DNA from 3 places in the Kitasatospora sp. NPDC051164 genome. Region 3 is predicted to be linked to each of the others. Evidence: riboswitches for the same ligand, from Rfam matches in the RefSeq annotation. Region 3 holds a riboswitch; each other region holds the start of a gene.
The links. A riboswitch is a leader RNA that binds a small molecule or an ion and turns the genes downstream of it on or off. The one in region 3 is predicted to bind cobalamin.
Positions count from the first base shown of each region.

Region 1 (6,985 bases), on a different contig from region 3:
GCGGCCGGCGTCCATGGGGTGCTTCACCTTGGTCATCTCGGTGACCAGGTCGGCGAAGCCGGTCAGCGCCTCGGGCGCGTACCGGCCGGTGATGACGACGTGCTGGCTGCCCGGGCGGTCCTTGAGCACGGCCACCACCTCGTCGGCGTCGATCCACCCCCAGTGCATCGGGTAGGTGAACTCGTCGAGCACGTAGAAGCGGTAGGTCTCGGCCGCGAGGTCGCGCTTGACCTGCTCCCAGCCCTCCTTGGCCGCCTCCTCGCTGGTCATCTCCTGTTCGGCGGAGCGCTGGATCCAGGACCAGCCGGAGCCCATCTTGTGCCAGTCGACGGTGCCGCCCTCGCCGGAGGCGCCGAGCACGCGCAGCGCGTTCTCCTCGCCGACCTTCCACTTGGCGGACTTCACGAACTGGAACACCCCGACCGGCCAGCCCTGGTTCCAGGCCCGCAGCGCCATGCCGAACGCGGCCGTGGACTTGCCCTTGCCGGGGCCGGTGTGCACGGCGGTGATCGGCTGCGTACGTCGCTGACGGGTCGTCAGGCCGTCGTCGGGAACGCTCTCGGGGACGCCCTTGGGCATGGGTCAGGCCGCCTTTCGCATGGTGGTCGCGCGGTTGTCGCGGACGGTCGAGGAACGGTTGTCCCCGCGGTTCTCGCGGACGAGCGAGGCCACGCCCTCGGCGCGCAGCTCGTCCAGGCTGACGGCGGTGCCGCCGAGCTGCCCGGCCAGGGTGCGGGCCAGGCCCAGCCGGACCGGGCCGGACTCGCAGTCCAGCACCACGTTCGCCGTGCCCTGCGCGGCGAACAGCGCGGCCGCGCGGTGGGAGCGGGCGAGTGCGTCGCGGCCGCCGGTGGCCCGGCCGTCGGTCACCACGACCAGCAGCGGGCGGCGGCTCGGGTCGCGCAGCCGCTCGACCCGCAGCACCTCGTGGGCCCGCAGCAGCCCCTCGGCCAGCGGGGTCCGTCCGCCGGTGGGCAGCGACTCCAGCCGGGCCGCGCCGACCTCCACGGAGGAGGTGGGCGGCAGCGCCAGCTCGGCGCCGGCGCCGCGGAAAGTGATCATGCCGATCTTGTCGCGCCGCTGGTAGGCGTCCATCAGCAGTGACAGCACGGCGCCCTTGACGGCGGTCATCCGTTGCCGGGCGGCCATCGAGCCCGAGGCGTCGACCACGAACAGCACCAGGTTGGACTCCCGGCCCTGGCGCACCTGTTCGCGGAAGTCGTCCTTCCGCAGCACCAGCGCCCGGCCGCTGCGTCCGCGTGCCGCCTGGTGCGGCGCGGCGGCCTGCAGGGTCGCGGTCAGGTGCAGCCGGCCGAGCGCGCCCTGCGGGCGGCGGGCGCGGATGGTGTGCCCGCCGGTGGTCTCGGCGGGGGAGCGGCGGCCCTGGGCGCCGTGGCCGGTGCCGCGGACGGTGAACAGCTTGGTCCGGTACGGGTCCCCGGCCGCGGCCGGCGTCGACTCCCTTGCGGGGGCCGGGTGTTGGGCCGGGACCGGCGACTGTGGCTGGTCGTCCCCGCCGGTCGTGGACGCCTCCGGGGCGCCGCCGTCGGAGGGCTCGGGCGCCCCGCCGCCGTCCGGACCGCCGCCGTCCGGGCCGCCGCCGTCCGGGCCGCCGCCGTCCGGGCCGCCCTCGGGGCCGGGGCCGTCGCTGTCCGGCCCCGGGCCGTCGCCCTCGGGCTCGGGGTCGGGCTCGTCCCCCTGGGCGTGCTCCTCCAGCGTCCGGTCCAGCTGCTCCTCGTCCAGCCCCGGCGCGTCGAAGGGGTTGCGGCGGCGCCGGTGCGGCAGCGCGAGCTGGGCGGCCTTGCGGACGTCCTCCTCCAGCGCCTCGGTGCGCCCGTCCCAGGCGGCGAGCGCGACGGCGGTGCGGGCCATCACGATGTCCGCTCGCAGGCCGTCCACCTCGAACGCGGCGCACACGGCGGTGATCTGACGAAGCGCCACTTCGGTCAGCTCGACCTTGGGTAGCAACTCCCGTGCGGCGGTGATGCGTTCGGCGAGTGCCCGCTCTTCCTCGGCGAACCGCGCGGCGAAGCCGGCCGGGTCGGCGTCGTAGGCGAGCCGGCGGCGGACCACGTCGGCGCGCTCGGCCGGGTCCCGGGTGGCGGCGATCTCGACGGTCAGGCCGAACCGGTCGAGCAGCTGCGGCCGCAGCTCGCCCTCCTCCGGGTTCATCGTGCCGACCAGCAGGAACCGGGCCGCGTGCCGCACCGACACGCCCTCGCGCTCGACGTACGAGCGGCCCATCGCGGCGGCGTCCAGCAGCAGGTCCACCACGTGGTCCTGGAGCAGGTTCACCTCGTCGATGTAGAGCACGCCGCGGTGTGCCTTGGCGAGCAGCCCGGGCTCGTACGCCTTGACGCCCTCGGCCAGCGCGCGCTCCAGGTCGAGCGAGCCGACGATCCGGTCCTCGGCCACGCCGACCGGCAACTCGACCAGCTGGGACGGCCGTTCGTGGCTCCCGGCGGCGGAGTGCGGCCCGTCCGGGCACTGTGGGTCGGGCGCGGCCGGGTCGCAGGCGAAGCGGCAGCCGTCCACGGCGGCGATGGACGGCAGCAGGCCGGCCAGCGCGCGCACCATGGTCGACTTCGCGGTGCCCTTCTCGCCGCGGACCAGCACGCCGCCCACGGCCGGGGAGACCGCGTTCAGCAGCAGCCCCAGCCGCAGGTCGGCCATGCCGACGATCGCGGTGAACGGATAGCGGACGTCAGTCATGCGTCACTCCCAGGTGCCCCGGGCGCCAGGAACGGCAGCGATCCGGCCGCCGGCACCCCGCCCTCGATCAGCTTCCACAGCGCGTCGGTGTCCGCGTGTTCCTCGATCAGGTCGCCCAGCCGGTCCAGCCGGGCCTCGCGCGCCTCGGCGAAGGAGGTGTCCGGCGCCGGGACGAACGCCCGGCCCGCCAACTCGGCGACTTCGCGCAGGAGTTCGCGACGGAAGTCGTCGTTCTCCAGCACGCCGTGCCAGGTCGTGCCCCAGACCGAGCCCACCCGGCAGCCGTCCAGACTCTGCCCTCGGCCATCGGAGACGAACGCCTGGCCCCCCTCCACGGCCACCACCCCGTGGTGGATCTCGTAGCCCTCGACCCGGTGCCCGAACGCCTCGCCGACCGGCCGCGCCAGCACCTTCTCGGCGCCGAACCGCACCTGCGTCGGCAGCAGGCCGAGCCCGTCGACGGCGCCCGCCTTGGACTCCACCTCGTCGACGATCCCGCGCGCCAGCATCTGGTAGCCGCCGCACACCCCGAGAACCGGCCTCCCGGCCGCCGCCCGCGCCTTCAGCGCCGGCTCAAGGCCGCGCTCGCGCAGCCAGGCGAGGTCCGCCACGGTGGCCCGGGTGCCGGGCAGCACCACCAGGTCGGCGTCGGCCAGCTCCTCGGGTCTGGTGGCCCAGCGCACCAGCACGCCCGGCTCCTGCGCCAGCGCGTCCAGGTCGGTGAAGTTGGACAGCCGGGGGAAGCGCACCACGGCCACCCGCAGCACGTCCGCCCCGAGCGGCCCGCGCCCGTCGACCCGGTCCACCACCGTCGACAGGTCCAGCGAGTCCTCGGCGTCCAGCCACAGTCCGGGCAGCATCGGCAGGGTGCCCAGCACCGGACGGCCGGTCAGCTCGTGCAGCATCTCCAGCCCGGGCGCCAGCAGCCGCGCGTCGCCGCGGAACTTGTTGACGAACCAGCCGGCCACGTGCCGCTGGTCCTCCGCCGACAGCAGCGCCAGCGTCCCGTACATCGCCGCGAACACGCCGCCGCGGTCGATGTCCCCGACCACCACCACCGGCAGCCCGGCGGCCGTGGCCAGGCCCATGTTGGCGATGTCGCGGTCGCGCAGGTTGATCTCGGCGGGCGAGCCGGCGCCCTCGCAGACGACCACGTCGTAGCGGCGGCGCAGGTCGGCCAGGCACTCCAGGGCGCGCTCCAGCAGGACGGGCTTGCGCTCGCGGTAGTCCAGCGCACCGACCTCGGCGACCGGCCTGCCCAGCAGCACCACCTGGCTGCGGCCGTCCGCGCCGGGCTTCAGCAGCACCGGGTTCATCGCCGCCTCCGGCTCCACCCGGGCGGCCTGCGCCTGCATCGCCTGGGCGCGCCCGATCTCGGCGCCGTCGGCGGTGACGAAGGAGTTCAACGACATGTTCTGCGCCTTGTACGGCGCGACCCGCACACCCTGGCGGGCCAGCCAGCGGCAGATACCGGCCGTCACCACGCTCTTGCCCGCGTCCGAGGTCGTCCCGGCGACCAGCAGCGCGTTGCTCATGCCCCACCCCTCCTCTTACCGAACGCCCTGATCACGAGATGCCCCGCGACCGTCGTACCCAGTGCCAGCGCGCCCACCCGCCGGGAGAGCGCGCAGGCCCGCTCGATGTCGTCCACCGTCACCGGCCGCAGCTCCGTGCCCAGCACCGGACGGTGCTCCACGCGCTCGCCGTACTGCAGCGTGCCGCCCAGCCGCACGCCCACCGCGCCGGCGAACGCCGACTCCGCCTGGCCCGCGTTCGGGCTCGGGTGCGAGGAGCCGTCGCGCCGCCAGACCCGCCAGGCCGTCCGGGGCTGCGGGGCGGCGGCCACCGTCAGCAGCGCGGTCAGCCGGGCGCCCGGCCAGCCCGCCACGTCGTCCAGCCGGGCCGAGGCCCAGCCGAACCGGGCGTAGCGCGGCGAACGGTGTCCCACCATGGCGTCCAGGGTGTTCACCGCACGGAACGCCAGCAGCCCGGGCGTGCCCGCCAGGGCGCCCCAGGCCAGCGCGTTCACCACGGCGTCGGCGGTGTTCTCGGCCACCGACTCGACCACCGCGCGGGCGATCTGCTGCCCGTCCAGGGCGCTCGGATCCCGCCCGCACAGGTGCGGCAGCCGCTCCCGCGCGGCCCGCAGGTCGCCGTCCTTCAGCGAGCGGCCGATGGCGCGGGCCTCCCGGGTGAGCGAGGTGCCGCCGAGGACCGTCCAGGTCGCGGCCGCCGCCAGCGCCGCCCGGCCCAGCGGGCGCCGGCCCACCGTACGGTCCAGGGCGAGCGCGCCCGCCGCGACCGCGCCCACGCACAGCGCCGTGTACCCGGCCCCGGCCGTACGGTCGTCGCGCCACAGGCGCCGCTCCAACCGGGTCGCCGCGCTGCCGAAGACGGCCACCGGGTGGCCTCGGCGCGGGTCGGCGAAGCGGGCGTCGGCGGCGTAGCCCGCGACGGCGCCCAGCGCGAACGCGGCGGCGCGGGCCAGGGGGCGTCCGGTCGCAGGACGGACGGTCACAGGACGAACGGTCACAGCACGAACGCCGGAAGGGGGCTGATCGGAAGACAACTCACCGGGAGACAGCTCGGCGGAAGGCCGCTCGGAGTCCGGTGGGGCGGGGCAGCCTGCATCGCGTGCGTGTCCTCACTCAGGGTCCGCGCCCTGGATCGACGTAGCGGGGGCGAGAGTCTCCTGGCTTCCGGGTCGGACACACCCCCGGGGCCTTCCAGCGGCTTCTGACGGCCCGCCGTGGCGATCATTCCGAGCGTGCTCCCCGGTGACAGTGGCGGGACCGCGCCGGACTCGCACCGGCTTCCTCTCCATGCCTCCGATTGGCCCCAGGATCCCATCACGCGGCCGAACCGGGAGTCAACCGAGGTCACGGAGGGGTTGGTCACACCGGGCACCGCCCCGACGCGCTGTGGGATCGCCCAGCGGAGCACCGCCCCCGGACCGGCCGCTTCGTGGGTTCGGTCGCTGGGGCGCACCGCGGTCCGCGCCTACCGTTCGGTGGCATGCGTCGCAGAAAGACCCCCACTGTCCCGCCTCCGGTGCCGTTCTCCCCCGCGGCCGCCCGCGCCCACCGGGCCGGCCTCGGCCTGACCCCCGAGCAGGTCGCGGAGGGCATGGCCGCGCACGGCGTCCGGCTGCTGCCCACCCACGTCCTCGCCTGGGAGGCCGGCGAGCTGCGCCCCAGCGAACCGGAGTTCATCGCCCTCGCCCGCGCCCTCTGGTGCCCCACCGCAAAGCTGATGGACACCCGCCCGGTACGGCTGCGCGACCACCGCGTCGCCCGTGAACTCGGCCAGGCCGCCGTCGCCGACCGCACCGGCACCATCCTCGACACCTACCGGCAGGCCGAACTGACCGGCCAATGGGACGGCGACGAGGAACAGACCCGCGCCCTCGCCGAGGTCCTCGACCTGACCCTGCCCGAGCTCGTGGAGGCCACCGGCCGCCGGGAGGCCCTCGGCCGGCTCCTCCGCCAGTGCGTCGCGGGCCGCTGGCAACCCCACCTCCGCGCCCTCGCCCGCATCGTCCCGGCCCCCGCCGACACCCTCGCCGCCGCTCTCACCGTCCTCCACCAGGAACACCACGTCCCCACCCACTGGGGTGCCACCACCCGCGCCGCCCCACCCCCCACCACCGACTCCCTCACCCCCCGCTTCTGGCACCTCCTCGACGCCGCCACGGACTGACCCCGCGCCCCGACGCCGGCCCCTGTCCCCGCGCCGAGTGACCCGGACGGCCCAGCCCGGTGGCCGGGCGGCCGGGGCGCCGGTGGACTGGTGCACGAACACCGTCCGGTCCGTGACCAACAGAGCGGGGATCGATATGCGCTGGGGAACCGCCGCCGTCGTGGCGGCCGCCGCCGTCGGAGCCGGGGCCGTCGTCCTGGTGATCGGCCGCCGGGCCTCCGAGCGGATGGTCCGCCCGGTCACGGCCGTGCAGGAGTCCGGGCCGGTCCTGGTCCGCGGCCTCGGCGTCGGGCGGATCACCTTCAGCCGCGGCCCCGAGAGCCTGCGTCCCGGCCGCTGGGCGGTCGAGTGGGACGACGGCGGCCACGCGGTCGTCGAGGAGGTCCTGCACAGCGACGAGGAGGGCGTCACCCGTCGGCTGGTCCGCGCCGACCGGGGCACCCTCGTCCCCGGCGCCGAGGTCCGCTTCACCCCGCGCGTCCACGTCGGCGACCCCACCCGGGCGCTCGGCCTCGCCTACACCGAGACCGCGGTCGACGGCGAACTCGGCGCCCTCCCCGCCTGGTATCTCGAC
Region 1 covers NZ_JBITFB010000029.1:53,740-60,724, forward strand. The annotation lists gene cobO (cob(I)yrinic acid a,c-diamide adenosyltransferase) at 1-579, opposite strand, end outside; gene ACIBEC_RS35280 (putative cobaltochelatase) at 583-2,712, opposite strand; gene ACIBEC_RS35285 (cobyric acid synthase) at 2,709-4,247, opposite strand; gene ACIBEC_RS35290 (cobalamin biosynthesis protein) at 4,244-5,230, opposite strand; cobalamin riboswitch at 5,398-5,532, opposite strand; gene ACIBEC_RS35295 (helix-turn-helix transcriptional regulator) at 5,728-6,411, shown strand; gene ACIBEC_RS35300 (prolyl oligopeptidase family serine peptidase) at 6,524-6,985, shown strand, end outside.
Region 1: another riboswitch for cobalamin. It lies ahead of ACIBEC_RS35290 (cobalamin biosynthesis protein); the one in region 3 lies ahead of ACIBEC_RS05925 (iron ABC transporter permease).

Region 2 (6,985 bases), on a different contig from region 3:
CAGGACCTGCCGGGCGGCCCGGTCGGGTACGCACTGCTCCACGCCCGGTCCGAGCGCCTCCCGGCCGGCCCGCTGGGCCCGGAAGACCAGCCGGTGCAGCTCCACCTGCCAGGGCGCGGGCGCGGCCCCGATCACGAAGGTGCGGGCGGTGGAAACGCCGTAGCCGCGGTACTGCGCGCCCATCACCACGGTCAGGAAGTCACCCTCCTCCACCCGGCGGTCGGTCGGCTGGTGGGCGGCCTGGCCGGAGTGGCTGCCGGTGCCGACCGACACCGGGAAGGCGGCCCGGTCCGCGCCGTGGTCGATCATCCGGCGCTCCAGCTCCATCGCCAGGTGCCGCTCGGTGCGGCCGACCAGGATCGACTCCAGCAGCTCGCCGAGCGCCTGGTCGGCGATCTCGGCGGCGATCCGCAGATCGGCGATCTCGTGCTCGTCCTTGACCACCCGCAGCCGCTCGACCACCTGCCCCAGGTCGACCAACCGGGCCCGCTCGGCCAGGCCCGCCACCGCCCGGTGGCGGCTGACGGTCAGGTCGTGCTCCTCCACCGCCAGAGCCGCCACCCCGAAGCTCGCCGCGGCGGCCGCGGCGGCCAGCGCGGTGTCCGCCCCGGCCGCCACCGGCAGCTGGGGGACGTCCGGGGCGATCAGGTGCTCCCCGGAGTCGTCCGGCGGCAGGTCGTCCGGCAGCGCGAGCAACACCCGCTCCCTGGTCAGCAGCAAGGTCGCTCCACAGGGCGCGCAGCCCGTCAGATACCGCACGTTCGCCGCCCGGGTGATCAGCGCCGCATCGGCCCCGGCCGCACTGCAGTGCTCCCTCACCCGCTCCCGCCGACCCGCGTACGCATCCGCCATGCGTCGAGCCTACGAACCCCCGGGCCGAACCGCCCGCCGAGCACTCCCGACGGAACCCCGGGACACCTCGGGCAGGCGCCGTTCCGCGCGCGACGACAGGGGTCAGCGCGGCGGCGGGACGGAGACACCATGGTCGACGCCGGCGTCCGCCGCCCCGGGTTGCGGCAGACGTGCGGGTAGGAGGCGCCGAAGAAGACCGTGCCGCCGACCGGCACCGGGTGTCCGCGCTCGTCGTGCACCAGGGCCGGCTCGCCCTCGTCGACCCGGATGATCTCCACCGTTCCGGCCGGGTGCTGCTCGCGGCCGCATGAGTGACGCTCATGGCGCTGCCCAATGAGCTGTCCTCATGGGGCGGCCGCATGAGCCGTCCTCATGGCCCGACCTCATGAGGCGAGCTCATGGCGCTGCCGCATGAGCGCGGCTCATGCCCCGGCCCCATGAGCCACTCTCATGCCCTCCGGCTCACAACCCCTCGGGTGCCCAGCGCTTCTCGACCCGGGCGAGCTTCCAGTACCCGATCGCCACCGCCCAGACCACCACGAACAGCCCGGCGATCGCGTAGCCGACGTTGTCCAGCGAGATGTCCGCGATCCAGCCGGTCACCGGGTCGGTCAGGTCGAGCTTCTCGTGCAGCACGCCGACCAGCTCGATGGTGCCGATGATGAAGGCCACCGCGATCGACAGCCCAGTGATGGTCAGGTTGTAGTACACCTTGCGAACCGGGTTGGCGAAGGCCCACTGGTACGCGAAGTTCATGAACGTCCCGTCCAGGGTGTCGAACAGGCTCATCCCGGCCGCGAACAGCAGCGGCAGGCAGACGATCGCGTACCAGGGCAGCCCGGAGGCCGCGCCCGAGCCCGCCATCACCATCAGGGTGACCTCGGTCGCGGTGTCGAAGCCCAGGCCCAGCACCATGCCGACCGGGAACATCTGCCCGGGCCGGGTGATCGAGCGGGTCGCCCGGTTCAGCACCCGGGCCATGAAGCCGCGCGAGTCGAGGTGCGCCTCCAGCTCCGCCTCGTCGTACTGCCCGGCCCGCATCGCCCGGAACACCTTGATGATGCCGAGCAGCGCCGCCAGGTTGAGCGCGCCGATCAGGTAGAGGAACACGCCGGAGGTGGTCGTCCCGATCATGCCGAGCCACTTGTGGGTGGCCGAGTCGTCGTCCATCAGCGTGCTCGCCAGCTGCGCGCCGCCCGCCACCAGGGCGGACATGAGGACCACCATCGAGGAGTGCCCGAGGGCGAACCAGAAGCCCACCGAGACCGGCCGCTTGCCGTCCGCCATGAGCTTGCGGGTGGTGTTGTCGATCACCGCGATGTGGTCGGCGTCGAAGGCGTGCCGCATGCCGAGGGTGTACGCGGTGATACCCAGGCCCACCCCGAAGACCTGGGTACCGACCGCGTACCGTTCGGGTGCGACCAGGAAGATGAGCGTCCCGAAGGCCACCACGTGCATGGCCAGGATCACCCCCATCAGCCCGGCCGTACGGACGGTGTCCTCGCGCTTCCACCGGAAGGTGGGCAGCACGGACGGGACCGTTCTCACGCCCGCTTTCACGTCTGCGGCGGCGGTTTCGGGCAGGGTCATCTTCGGATCACGCTCCAGCACCTCGTGGAATCACTTCGTGAGATGCCGTGGCCGGTCTCCTGGCTTACGGGACGTCCATACCCGCCTTCCCAGGTGCGCGAGGCACCCAGTGGCGTCGTGGGTACGGACGACACTCCTCCGGGGACGGAGGAGTGACCCGATCACAGTGGCGAGGGCCGCTCCGGAATCCGGACCCCTGAGGGTCCGTCACCGGTCTTCCCGAGCACCACGGCGGGCTACACCGTAGGGGCCACGCCCGACCCATGCAAGGCTGCGCACCTGCGCAGGTGTCCAGGATCACAGGACGCCGCCTGCAAGAATGTCCGCATGCATCTCGTACCGGCCGACCGCGCGGGCCACCGCACCATCGACGGACACCGGGTCTGCGAGGCCATCGCCGCGATCGGCGACGCCGCGCACGTCCGGTCCTGGTCCGAGCGGTTCTCCCTGCTCGCCGACCCCGGACGGCTCTCCCTGCTGCTCGCCCTCCACCGGGCCGGCCCGCTCGCCGTCACCGATCTCGCGGTCGCCACCGGCATGCGCGACACCGCCGTGTCCCAGGCCCTGCGGCTGCTCCGCACGGCCGGCGTGGTCACCGGCGACAAGGACGGACGTGTGGTGCGCTACCGGCTCGTGGACGAGGACATGCGCCCCCTCCTCGACGCGTGCGCCGCCGCCGAGCACCACGAGCCCACCGCAGCGGCGGGCTGACCGACACTCGGGAAACAGCACCCGGCGCGCCACCCCGGATGAGTACGATCATGGTGTGCCGTCCCACCCCCACGTCTGGCCCGCCGACCGCTGGAACACCCGACCGGTCAAGGCCCGCGTGCTGGCGGTCGCCCGCACCCTCACCTCGGCCACCCGGGTCCTGGACGTCCTCACCCTGCTGAACCCCGACGGCATCGCCCGGTACTTCACCGTCAACCCCGGCTCCGCCTTCGCCGACCGCGCCCTCGACGAGTACCTGCACGGCCTGCCCGGCTTCACCGTGCTGGACTGGGAGGACGCCGTCCGGCACCGCTTCGACCTGGCCGTCGCCTGCGCCGTCCACTCCTCCATGCACCGCCTGGACGCCCGGCTCGTCGTCCTCCCGCACGGCGCCGGCTACAACCGCCTGGTGACCGAGTCCACCGGCGACACGGTCAGCGCCGCCGGCCTGTCCCGCAACGAACTCACCTACCGCGGGCGGGTGTTCGTGGACGTCCTCGGCCTCTCCCACCCCGAGCAACTGGACCGCCTACGGGACTCCTGCCCCGAGGCACTGGACGTAGCCCACGTGGTCGGCGACCCATGCTTCGACCGGATGCTGCACAGCCGACGCTCCCGCGACACCTACCGCGCCGCACTCGGCGCCGTCGACGGTCGACGGCTCGTCGTCGTCAACTCCACCTGGAGCGAGCACTCGTTATTCGGCCGCCGCCCCGACCTGCCCCAGCGCCTGGTCCGCCGGCTGCCCGCCGACGAGTACACCGTGGCCGTCGTCCTGCACCCCAACATCTGGAGTCGGCACGACCCGGAGGCCCTGCTCGACGCCGCCCGCCGGATGGGCCTGCGCCTGATCCCGCCGCACCAGGGCTGGCAGGCCGCCCTGGTCGCCGCCGACGTCATGATCGGCGACCACGGCTCGGTCTCCTTCTACGGCGCCGCCCTGGAACGCCCCACCATGCTCGTCGCCACCGGCGCCGCCGAGCTCGACCCGCGCTCCCCCAGCTACGCCTTCGGCCAGGCCGCACCCGTGCTCGACCCCGACGGAGACCTCCCCGCCCAGGTCGAGAAGGCCCTGGCCCGGGACCCTGCCGACCTGCGCGAGATCACCGACCGCTCACTCGCCCGCCGCGGCGAATCCGCCCGGGTGCTGCGCCCACTGCTCTACTCCTTCCTGGAGCAACTGGACGAACCAGGGGACGAACCGGCCCTGCCGCCCTACCCCAAGCCCGTCCTCGGCCCCGGAGCCGCCGAGCGGCCCACCGCCTACGACGTCGAGGGCGCGAGCGAGGGGACGGAGGTCAGCCTGCGGCGCTACCCCTTCGACCCGAAGGACCACAGCCCACGGGGCTTCCACGCCCTCACCGACGAGCATCCCGGCGACGCCTTGCGCTACACGGCCGAGGTCCTCGCCCGGACCGAGGTGCACGCCGAGCGCCCTGCCGAACGCTGGCTCGCCGACTCCGCCGCCGAACTCCCCGGCCTCGCCGTCGCGGTGGCCGCCCTCGGCCCGGACCGTCACCTGCTCCGGCTGCGCACCGGCCTGCTGCTGGCGGCCTGCGCCGAACCGGACTGGACGGGCACCGCCCCCAGCGTCGATCCGCTGCTGCTCGGCTCCGCCGTCGCCTGCTGGCTCGCCGACGGCGGCGACCCGGCCGCCCTCCCCGAGCACGGGCTCACCATCCGCACCGGCGAGCGCCGCACCCGGGTGTCCTTCCGTACCGGACCGTAGGGCCCAGACCATAGACCCCGGACCGTAAGGCCTAGCTCGACAGTTGGCGCAGCCGCTCGCGGCTGCGTTCCGCCAGTTCCTCGTCGCCCTGCTCCTCGGCGAGGGTGAGCAGCAGGGTGTGGGCCTGCGCCTCCTTCGCGTACTGGCTGCGCTGCCCGGCCTGCCGGGCGCAGTCCTCGGCCTGGGCGACGGCGAGGTCCAGCTGTCCGAGCGCTCGGTGGGCCCGGGCGCGCACCAGCGGCAGCTTCATCAGCATGTCGTTGTCGTGCGACTCCTCGGCCTGGGCCGTGGCCTCGGCCAGGACGGCCAGCGCCTCCTGCGGCCGGCCGTCGGCGATCAACGCCTGCGCCAGGTGGTAGGTCTGGACGATCTCGCCGTGGTCGTCGCCCCGGTTCTCCGCCAGGGCCAGGGTGAACCGTTCCACCGCGTCGCCCGGGCGACCGTCGGCCAGACACAGCAGGCCGTCCATCTCGTAGAGCACGCCGACGACCTGGCGGTTGGTGACCAGCGGCGCCTGCTCCGTGGCGAGCGCGAACTGTTCGGCGGCGAGCGGGTACTCCTTGCGGTCGAGGTAGGCGCGGGCCAGTTGGTTGCGCATCCGCACCACGGCGTCCGGCTGGTTGTCCCACTGTGCCGACTCGATGCCGAGCCGGTGGGTGGCGATCCAGTCCTGGAAGAGCTTCCGGTCGTGGTAAAGCAGCCAGAGCGACTCGCAGAGCCGCCACACCTCGCCGTGCCAGCCCTGCTCGGCCGCCGCCTCCACGACCGCGCGGAAGTTCGCCCGTTCGGCGTACAGCCACTCCAGGGCCGCGGTCTCGGAGGCGAAGCGCGGCAGGTCGTCGCCGCTCGGGTCCTGCAACCGGAGTCGCTGCTTGGCCATCGCACGGTCGGCAAGCGAGGCCCGGCCGCGGTAGTACGCCACGACGCCGGCGAGGAGTTCCTCGTGGTCGGGCAGCTCGCGCGCCCGGGCGTAGGCGTGCAGCCGCACCACGTCGTGGGCCCGGAAGCGGGCCTCGCGGTCGTCGTCCAGCACCTCGTCAACCAGGTGGACGGCCCGCAGCTGCTTGATCGCCTGCCCGGCCCGCGCCACGCCGACCGCATGCGCCAGTTCGGCCGACACGAAGGGGCCGGGGTGCACGCCGATCAGGTGGTAGAGCGCCCGGGCCTCCGACGACAGCCGCTCGTAGACCAGGTCGTACGTCGCGCCGAGATCACTGTCCTCGTCTTCCAGCATCGCCAACCTGCCCTCCCGGTCGTGCAGTTCGGCCACCACCCGGTCGACCGGCAGGTGGTCCTGGTCCAGCAGCTGGCTCCCGACCGCGTTCAGCGCGAGCGGCAGCCCGCCGCACAGCTCGACCAGTTCCGCCAGCTCCGCGTCGGTGCCCCGCCCGGAGCCCAGCCAGGCCCGCACCAGGTCGGTGCCGGCCGTCGCGCTCAGTGGCCCGAGCTGCCGCACCTCCGCGCCGTCCGTCCGCAGCGCGGGCAGCCGCCGCCGACTCGCGACCACCACCAGCCCGCTGGAGGGAAGCAGTGCCCGGACCTCGGCCGCGTGCTCGACGTTGTCCAGGAAGAACAGACAGCGGCGCTCGGCGGTCACGGTTCGGAAGGTGGTGAACCGCTCCGCCTCCGCCGCCGGGGGCTCGGTGCCGAGGGCCCGCAGGAAGCCGGCCAGCAGCTCGGGGAGGTCCACCCCGCCCTGGTGCCGGTAGGCCAGGAGGTCCGCGTAGAGGTCGCCGTCCGGGAAGCTCGCCCGGTGCTCCTCGGTGAACTTGGCGATCAGCTCGGTCTTCCCGACCCCACCCAGGCCGGTGAACACCACGAGCCCGAGTCCGCCCGCCTCGACCCGACCCAACGCCGTCATCAGGGCGCCGAGTTCCGGCTCACGGTTGACGAACGGGCCGTGCGGCTCACGTACCTGACGAGGCCTCGGCACCGGCTTCGGTTCGGCACCGGCCGGGTGGATGTGCAGCGACCCGATATCCCGGGCCTGCACCACATGGCCGCCCACCGTGGCACCTGACACGGTGTTGGCCACCTCGTGACGCTCCATCCACCCGCTCCCTCCGCCCGGTCGGCCGGCCCCAGCCTACGGGCTGGGCGCCG
Region 2 covers NZ_JBITFB010000002.1:337,968-344,952, forward strand. The annotation lists gene ACIBEC_RS04070 (aminopeptidase P family protein) at 1-852, opposite strand, end outside; gene ACIBEC_RS04075 (HoxN/HupN/NixA family nickel/cobalt transporter) at 1,315-2,442, opposite strand; cobalamin riboswitch at 2,474-2,688, opposite strand; gene ACIBEC_RS04080 (metalloregulator ArsR/SmtB family transcription factor) at 2,770-3,153, shown strand; gene ACIBEC_RS04085 (hypothetical protein) at 3,209-4,882, shown strand; gene ACIBEC_RS04090 (AAA family ATPase) at 4,914-6,932, opposite strand.
Region 2: another riboswitch for cobalamin. It lies ahead of ACIBEC_RS04075 (HoxN/HupN/NixA family nickel/cobalt transporter); the one in region 3 lies ahead of ACIBEC_RS05925 (iron ABC transporter permease).

Region 3 (6,985 bases):
ATCGTCCGCGGCGGCATCCAGTCGGTGGACGAGGGCCAGAGCGAGGCCGCGCACGCGCTCGGCATGAGCCGGTTCCAGACCATGCGGCGGATCGTCCTGCCGCAGGCCATGCGGGTGATCATCCCGCCGACCGGCAACGAGACCATCTCGATGCTGAAGACCACCTCGCTGGTCTCGGTGATCTCCCTGGAGGAGATCTTCCGGGCCGGCCAGGTCATCTACTCTCGGAACTACCAGAACATCCCGCTGCTGATCGTGGTCAGCCTCTGGTACCTGTTCTTCACCTCGGTGCTGACCATCGGCCAGTACTACATCGAGCGCCACTACGCCCGAGGCTCCAACCGCACCCTCCCGCCCACCCCGCTGCAGCGACTGCGGGGCCTGTTCGCCGGGAAGCCCGCCCCGAAGACGGACGCCGACGTCGTCCCGGGGCTCGAGGGAGGTGGTCACGTATGACCGATCTGACCAAGACCCCCGCCGACGGCGCCGGGTCGGCCGAGCCCATGGTCCGCGCCGAGAACGTGCACAAGTCCTACGGCCTGGTCGAGGTGCTCAAAGGCATCGACCTGGAGGTCAAGCAGGGCGAGGTGTTCTGCCTGATCGGCCCGTCCGGCTCCGGCAAGTCGACCTTCCTGCGGTGCATCAACCACCTGGAGAAGATCAACGGCGGCCGCCTCTGGGTGGACGGCGAGCTGGTCGGCTACCAGCAGCGGGGCGACAAGCTCCACGAGCTCAAGGACCGCGAGGTCGCCCTCAAGCGGCGCGACATCGGCATGGTCTTCCAGCGCTTCAACCTGTTCCCGCACATGACCGCCATGGAGAACGTCGTCGAGGCGCCGGTCCAGGTCAAGGGCGAGAGCAAGGCGGACGCCCGCGAGCGCGGGATGGCCCTGCTGGAGCGGGTCGGCCTCGCCGACAAGGCGAAGAACTACCCCTCCCAGCTCTCCGGCGGCCAGCAGCAGCGCGTCGCGATCGCCCGCGCGCTGGCCATGAAGCCCAAGCTGATGCTCTTCGACGAGCCCACCTCGGCGCTCGACCCGGAGCTGGTCGGCGATGTCCTCGACGTCATGCGCGGCCTCGCCGAGGAGGGCATGACCATGGTGGTCGTCACCCACGAGATGGGCTTCGCCCGCGAGGTCGGCGACGCGCTGGTGTTCATGGACGGCGGTGTGGTGGTCGAGTCCGGCAACCCCCGTGAGGTCCTCACGAACCCGCAGCACGAGCGCACCAGGGCCTTCCTCTCCAAGGTGCTCTGAACCCCTCCCGTCGGCGCCCGGCAGGCAGCTCCTGCCGGGCGCCGACGTTTTCCCCCTTCGGGTAATAGGCTGGAAGCAGCCAGCCCGTTACCGATCTTCTGGAAGGACCGCCGTGGAGCTCGCCTCGTACGCCGACCTCGCCGTTCGGCTGGTGAACACCGAGGAGCCGGAGCGCGGCACCGACACGCTGACCTCCGTGGAGGCGGTGCGCGCCCTGTTCTCCGACTCCTCCCGGGCCGCCGCGCTCGCCGACGAATCCGACCTGCCCCGGCTGCGGGCGGTCCGGACCCGGCTGCGCGGGGTCTTCGAAGCCGCCGCCGAAGGGGACGAGATCCGGGGCGTCGACCTGCTGAACAGCCTGCTGATGGAGTACCCCGTCAGCCCGCTGATCTCCGGGCACGACTACCTGGACGACGCCGGACGGCCGCGCTGGCACCTGCACCTGGCCGACAACTCGCCGACCGCCACCGCGCACTTCAGCGCGGTCGCCTGCATGGGCCTGGCCGTCCACCTGACCGAACTGGGCGCCGACCGGCTGGGCATCTGCCAGGCCGCGCCCTGCCGCAACGCCTACCTGGACACCTCGACCAACCGCTCCCGCCGCTACTGCTCGGACCGCTGCGCGACCCGGGCCAACGTCGCCGCCTACCGGGCCCGCAAGCGCCAGGAGGCGGAGGCCGCACTGGGCACCGGGGCGTAACAGCCGGGGCCCAACGGTGGGGCGCAGCGGTGGGGCGCGCGGCTAGACCTCCTCCACCCAGACGCCGAGGCGGCGGGCCAGGCCCGGCACCCGGGCCAGCCGCGGGGCGAGCAGCAGCCGCTCCAGCCGGCGGCCCGGCGCCAGCCAGACCGGGCGCGGGCGCAACCGCAGCAGCACCCGGCCGAGCACCAGGTCGTCCGGGACCGCGCCGTAGCTGCGGCTGTCGCTGTCCACCGGGCGGTTGTCGGAGAGCAGCCACCAGCCCCCGGACCGGCGCTCGGCGGCCCGCTTCACCACCAGCAGGTCCTGCTGGAAGGGGTGCCGGAAGAGCACCACCGCCCCCGGCCGGATCGGCGCGCCGTAGCGGACCAGCAGCCGGTCGCCCTCGCGCAGGGTCGGGACCATCGACCGGCCCACCACGTCGACCAGTCCGAACGGCAGCGCGCCGCCCCGGGCCCGGCCCTCCGGTTCCGTGCTCCGTGCCACGACTCCTCCTCCGCGCCGACCGTCCCCAGTCTGCCGTACGGACCGTCACCTGTTCGATGTCCGGATTACCCCGGTTCCGGGTCCGCCTTTTGCCCTAGGCCCACCGCCCGATCGCGAAACCGCGAGGGCGGAAGGGTAATCTCGGGCGCGGGAAGACGATCTAAGGAAGGACTCCCATGTTCTCTCGTCTGTTTGCACCGCGTGCCACCGCTCACGCCCACTGTGACCTGCCCTGCGGCGTGTACGACCCGGCGCAGGCCCGGCTCGAGGCCGAGTCGGTGAAGGCCACCCAGGAGAAGTACCAGGCCAACGAGGACCCGCACTTCCGCGCCCGCGCCATCATCATCAAGGAGCAGCGCGCCGAGGCCGTCAAGCACCACATCTCGGTGCTGTGGAGCGACTACTTCAAGGCCCCGCACTTCGAGAAGTACCCGCAGCTGCACAAGCTGATCAACGACACCCTGAAGGCCGCCTCGGCCACCAAGGCGTCCACCGACCCGGCCACCGGCCAGGCCCTGCTGGACCTGATCGCCGAGGTCGACAAGATCTTCTGGGAGACCAAGCAGGCCTGAGCCTGACGCGTCGCCACCTGACCGCCCCCGTCCGCACCGCCGGACGGGGGCGGTCGTGCGTTCACGTCCGACCCGACCCCGGTAAGGGTTGCTGACCCTAAGTGCCTGTTATGCTGCCGGGGCGTCCGAGGGGGAAGTCCGGTGTGAATCCGGCGCTGACCCGCAACGGTGAGCGCGGCCCGTACCAGCGGTACGGCCGCGCCAGCCCGATCGCCCCCGGCCGCTGACCTCCCGACAACTCGCCGCGGACTGCGAGGGGAACGGCGCCCGGGCACGCCTCCGGCCGGCGCCCGCCCTGGCGCACCCGCGGCCCGAGGCAAGGCGCACCCGTGAACCGCCCACCCGTGAACCTCGCAACCGGCGGCCCGCCCGTCCGCCGCATACCCGCGCTCCCGCTCGCCGTCGGCCTCGCCGCCGCCCTGCTGCTCTCCGTGGTCTGCGGAGTCGCGTTCGGCTCCTCCGGGATCGGACTCCCCCACGTGCTGCGGCTGCTGGGCGCCGGCCTGACGGGCGGTCGGCTGGACGCGGACGAGGCGGCGGCGTACGCCATCGTCTGGGAGATCCGGCTGCCGCGCACCGTCCTGGCCGCCGTGGTCGGCGCCGGGCTGGCCGCCACCGGCGTCGCCGTCCAGGCCCTGGTGCGCAACGCGCTCGCCGACCCCTTCGTCCTCGGCATCTCCTCCGGCGCGGCCGTCGGCGCCAACGCCGTCCTGCTGTTCGGCGCCTTCGCCTCGCTCGGGGTGTGGGCGGTCTCCGCCTCCGCCTTCGGCTCCGCGCTGGCCGCGATGACGCTGGTCTACCTCGCCGCCCGCACCGCGTACGGGCTCACCCCGCTGCGACTGGTGCTCACCGGCACCGCCCTGTCCTACGGCTTCTCCGCCGCCACCACCCTGATAATCTTCGCCGCCGACCGCGGCGAAGCCGCCCGGGCCGCCATGATGTGGCTGCTCGGCAGCCTCGGCGGCGCCACCTGGGGCTCGGTGCCGATCGCCGCCTGCACCGTGCTGGCCGGCCTGGCCTACCTCGCCCGCACCGCCGGCCGGCTGGACGCGCTCGCCATGGGCGACGAGACCTCCGCCTCGCTCGGTGTGGACCCGGACCGGCTGCGCCGCGAGCTGTTCGTGGTGACCGCCGCCGTCACCGGCACGGTGGTCGCGGTCAGCGGGGCGATCGGCTTCGTCGGACTGCTGGTGCCGCACCTCGCGCGGATGCTGGTCGGCGCCGGGCACCACCGGGTGCTGCTGGTCGCGCCGCTCGCCGGGGCCCTGCTGCTGGTCTGGGTGGACATCGCCTCCCGCACCCTGCTGGCGCCCGCCGAACTGCCCGTCGGGGTGTTCACCGCCGTGCTCGGCGTGCCCGCCTTCCTGCTGATGATGCGCCGCCGCGGCCAGGCCTTCGGAGGCCGACGGTGACCGACGCGACCCGCACGACCGACCGGGCCGACGCGGCCGACCTGACGACGGCCCAGGACCTCGACGTCGACACCGTCTCGGTGGAGCTGGCCGGCACCCGGCTGGTCCACGAGGTGAACCTGGCGGCCGCCGCCGGGCAGGTGGTCGGACTGGTCGGTCCCAACGGCAGCGGCAAGTCGACCCTGCTGCGCTGCGTCTACCGGGTGCTGAAGCCGGCCGGCGGGGCCGTCCGGCTGGCCGGCGACGACCTGCACGCGCTCTCCGCCCGCGAGACGGCCCGGCGGGTGTCCGCGCTGACCCAGGAGCACTCTGCCGAGTTCGACTTCACGGTGGCCGAGGTGGTCGCCATGGGCCGGCTGCCGCACCGGCGCGGCCTCGGCGGCCCGACCGACGGGGACCGGGAGCGCTGCGCCGGGGCACTGCGCAAGGTCCGGGCCGGACACCTCGCCGAACGGGGCTTCCTGAGCCTGTCCGGGGGCGAGAAGCAGCGGGTGCTGTTCGCCCGCACGCTGGTCCAGGAGCCGCGGCTGCTGGTGCTCGACGAACCCACCAACCACCTCGACATCGCCCACCAGTTGGAGGTCCTGGCGCTGGCCCGGGAGGCCGGCCCGACGGTGCTCACCGCGCTGCACGACCTCAACCTGGCAGCGAGCCACTGCGACCTGCTGTACGTCCTGCGGGCCGGCCGGATCGTCGCCTCCGGACCGCCCGGCGCGGTGCTCCGGCCCGCCCTGCTGGCCGAGGTGTTCGGCGTTCGGGCCACCCCCGTCCGGCACCCGGAGACCGGCGCCCTCCAGCTGCTGATCGACCGCCTCGACCGCTCCCCCGACGCCTGAACGACCGAAGCCCGGACCCCCGAAGCCCGGAGCCCTCACCGCCGAAGCCTGACCCACCGAAGGAACCACCGTGCGCACCAAGGCCGTTGCCACCGCCGCCCTGCTCGTCCTCGGGCTCACCGCCTGCGGCGCGGAGATCGCCCCGAGGGAGGCCGCCGCCGGCTCCGCCCACTACCCGGTGACCGTGGAGAACTGCGGCGACCGGCTGACCTTCCCGCAGAAGCCCGCCCGGGTGGTCACCAACGACGTCAACATCACCGAGCTGATGCTCTCCCTGGGCCTCGCCGACCGGATGGCCGGCTACGTCATGCCCGACGACAAGGGCAAGATCGACCAGGTGCCCTGGAAGGACGGCTACCAGCAGACCACGTGGCTCTCCAAGCAGCGGCTCACCAAGGAGATCGCGCTGGACGCCAGGGCCGACCTCGTCTTCGCCGGCTGGCACTACGGCTTCGACGAGGGCACCGGCGTCACCCCGCAGGCGTTCAAGGCCCTCGGCATCGACTCGTACGTGCTCAGCGAGTCCTGCCGCAGCGGCAAGGGCGCCGAGCGCGGCGTGATGGACCCGCTGGAGGCGCTCTACACCGACCTGGCCAACCTCGGCGAGATCTTCGACGTCAAGGACCGCGCCGACCGGCTGATCGCCGACTCCAGGGCCCGGATCGCCGCCGTCCCGCAGCCCGGGCACCGCCCGTCCGTCTTCCTGTACGACAGCGGGCAGGACAAGCCGTACACCGCCGGGAGGTTCGCCGCCGCCGACGAGATCATCGCCAAGGCCGGCGGGACCAACATCATGGGCGACCTCGCCGACACCTGGGTCACCGCCGGCTGGGAGAACGTGGTGCGGCGCGACCCGGAGGTGATCGTGATCAACGACTACGCGACCCCGGGCGCCGAGGAGAAGCGGAAGTTCCTCATGTCCTTCCCGCCGCTGGCCGACGTCTCCGCGATCAGGAACGGCCGGATCTTCGTACTGGACTACGTCGACCTGGTGGAGAGCCCGCGCAACCCGGCCGCGATCGCCACCCTGGCCGACTACCTGCGCACCGTACCGGCCCGCTGACCGACCGCCGACCGGTTCGCCGACCGGCCCGGATCCGGCCCGCTCCGGTCCGCGGCGCCGGGCGTACGCTCGAGATACGAGCCGACGGACCCCGACCGGAGGAGCGAGATCATGACCACCATGGCGGCCCCCGCCGCCTTCGACACCCGCGCCCTGCGCGAGGGCATCGAGCGCTGCGACGCCGAGGCCCTCCTGGCGCTCTACGCGGAGGACGCCGAACTGCGCATGGTCGACCGCAAGACCCAGCCCAGCCACCCCCTGGTGATGCACGGCCGGGAGGAGATCGGCGCCATGCTGGGCGACATCTACGGCCGCGAGATGACCCACAAGCTGGAGCAGGTGGTCGTCCAGGACGACCACGTCGCCTTCCTGGAGTCCTGCCGCTATCCGGACGGCGTCCGGGTGCTGATGTCCTCGATGGCCGACCTGCGGGACGGGCGGATCGTCGACCAGACCTCGATCCAGGCCTGGGATGAGACGGGGCCCGAGCAGTAGGCTCGCAGGCATGATCCGCACCGCTGTCGCCACTGACGTCCCCGTCATCCACGCCATGATCCGTGAGCTCGCGGAGTACGAGAAGGCCGCGCACGAGGCGGTGGCCACCGAGGAGCAGCTGCGCGAGGCGCTGTTCGGTGCCGACCCGGCGGTGTTCGGCCTGGT
Region 3 covers NZ_JBITFB010000003.1:209,484-216,468, forward strand. The annotation lists gene ACIBEC_RS05900 (amino acid ABC transporter permease) at 1-456, shown strand, start outside; gene ACIBEC_RS05905 (amino acid ABC transporter ATP-binding protein) at 453-1,256, shown strand; gene ACIBEC_RS05910 (CGNR zinc finger domain-containing protein) at 1,369-1,956, shown strand; gene sodX (nickel-type superoxide dismutase maturation protease) at 1,999-2,361, opposite strand; gene sodN (superoxide dismutase, Ni) at 2,619-3,014, shown strand; cobalamin riboswitch at 3,115-3,250, shown strand; gene ACIBEC_RS05925 (iron ABC transporter permease) at 3,359-4,426, shown strand; gene ACIBEC_RS05930 (ABC transporter ATP-binding protein) at 4,468-5,262, shown strand; gene ACIBEC_RS05935 (ABC transporter substrate-binding protein) at 5,333-6,325, shown strand; gene ACIBEC_RS05940 (nuclear transport factor 2 family protein) at 6,437-6,820, shown strand; gene ACIBEC_RS05945 (GNAT family N-acetyltransferase) at 6,831-6,985, shown strand, end outside.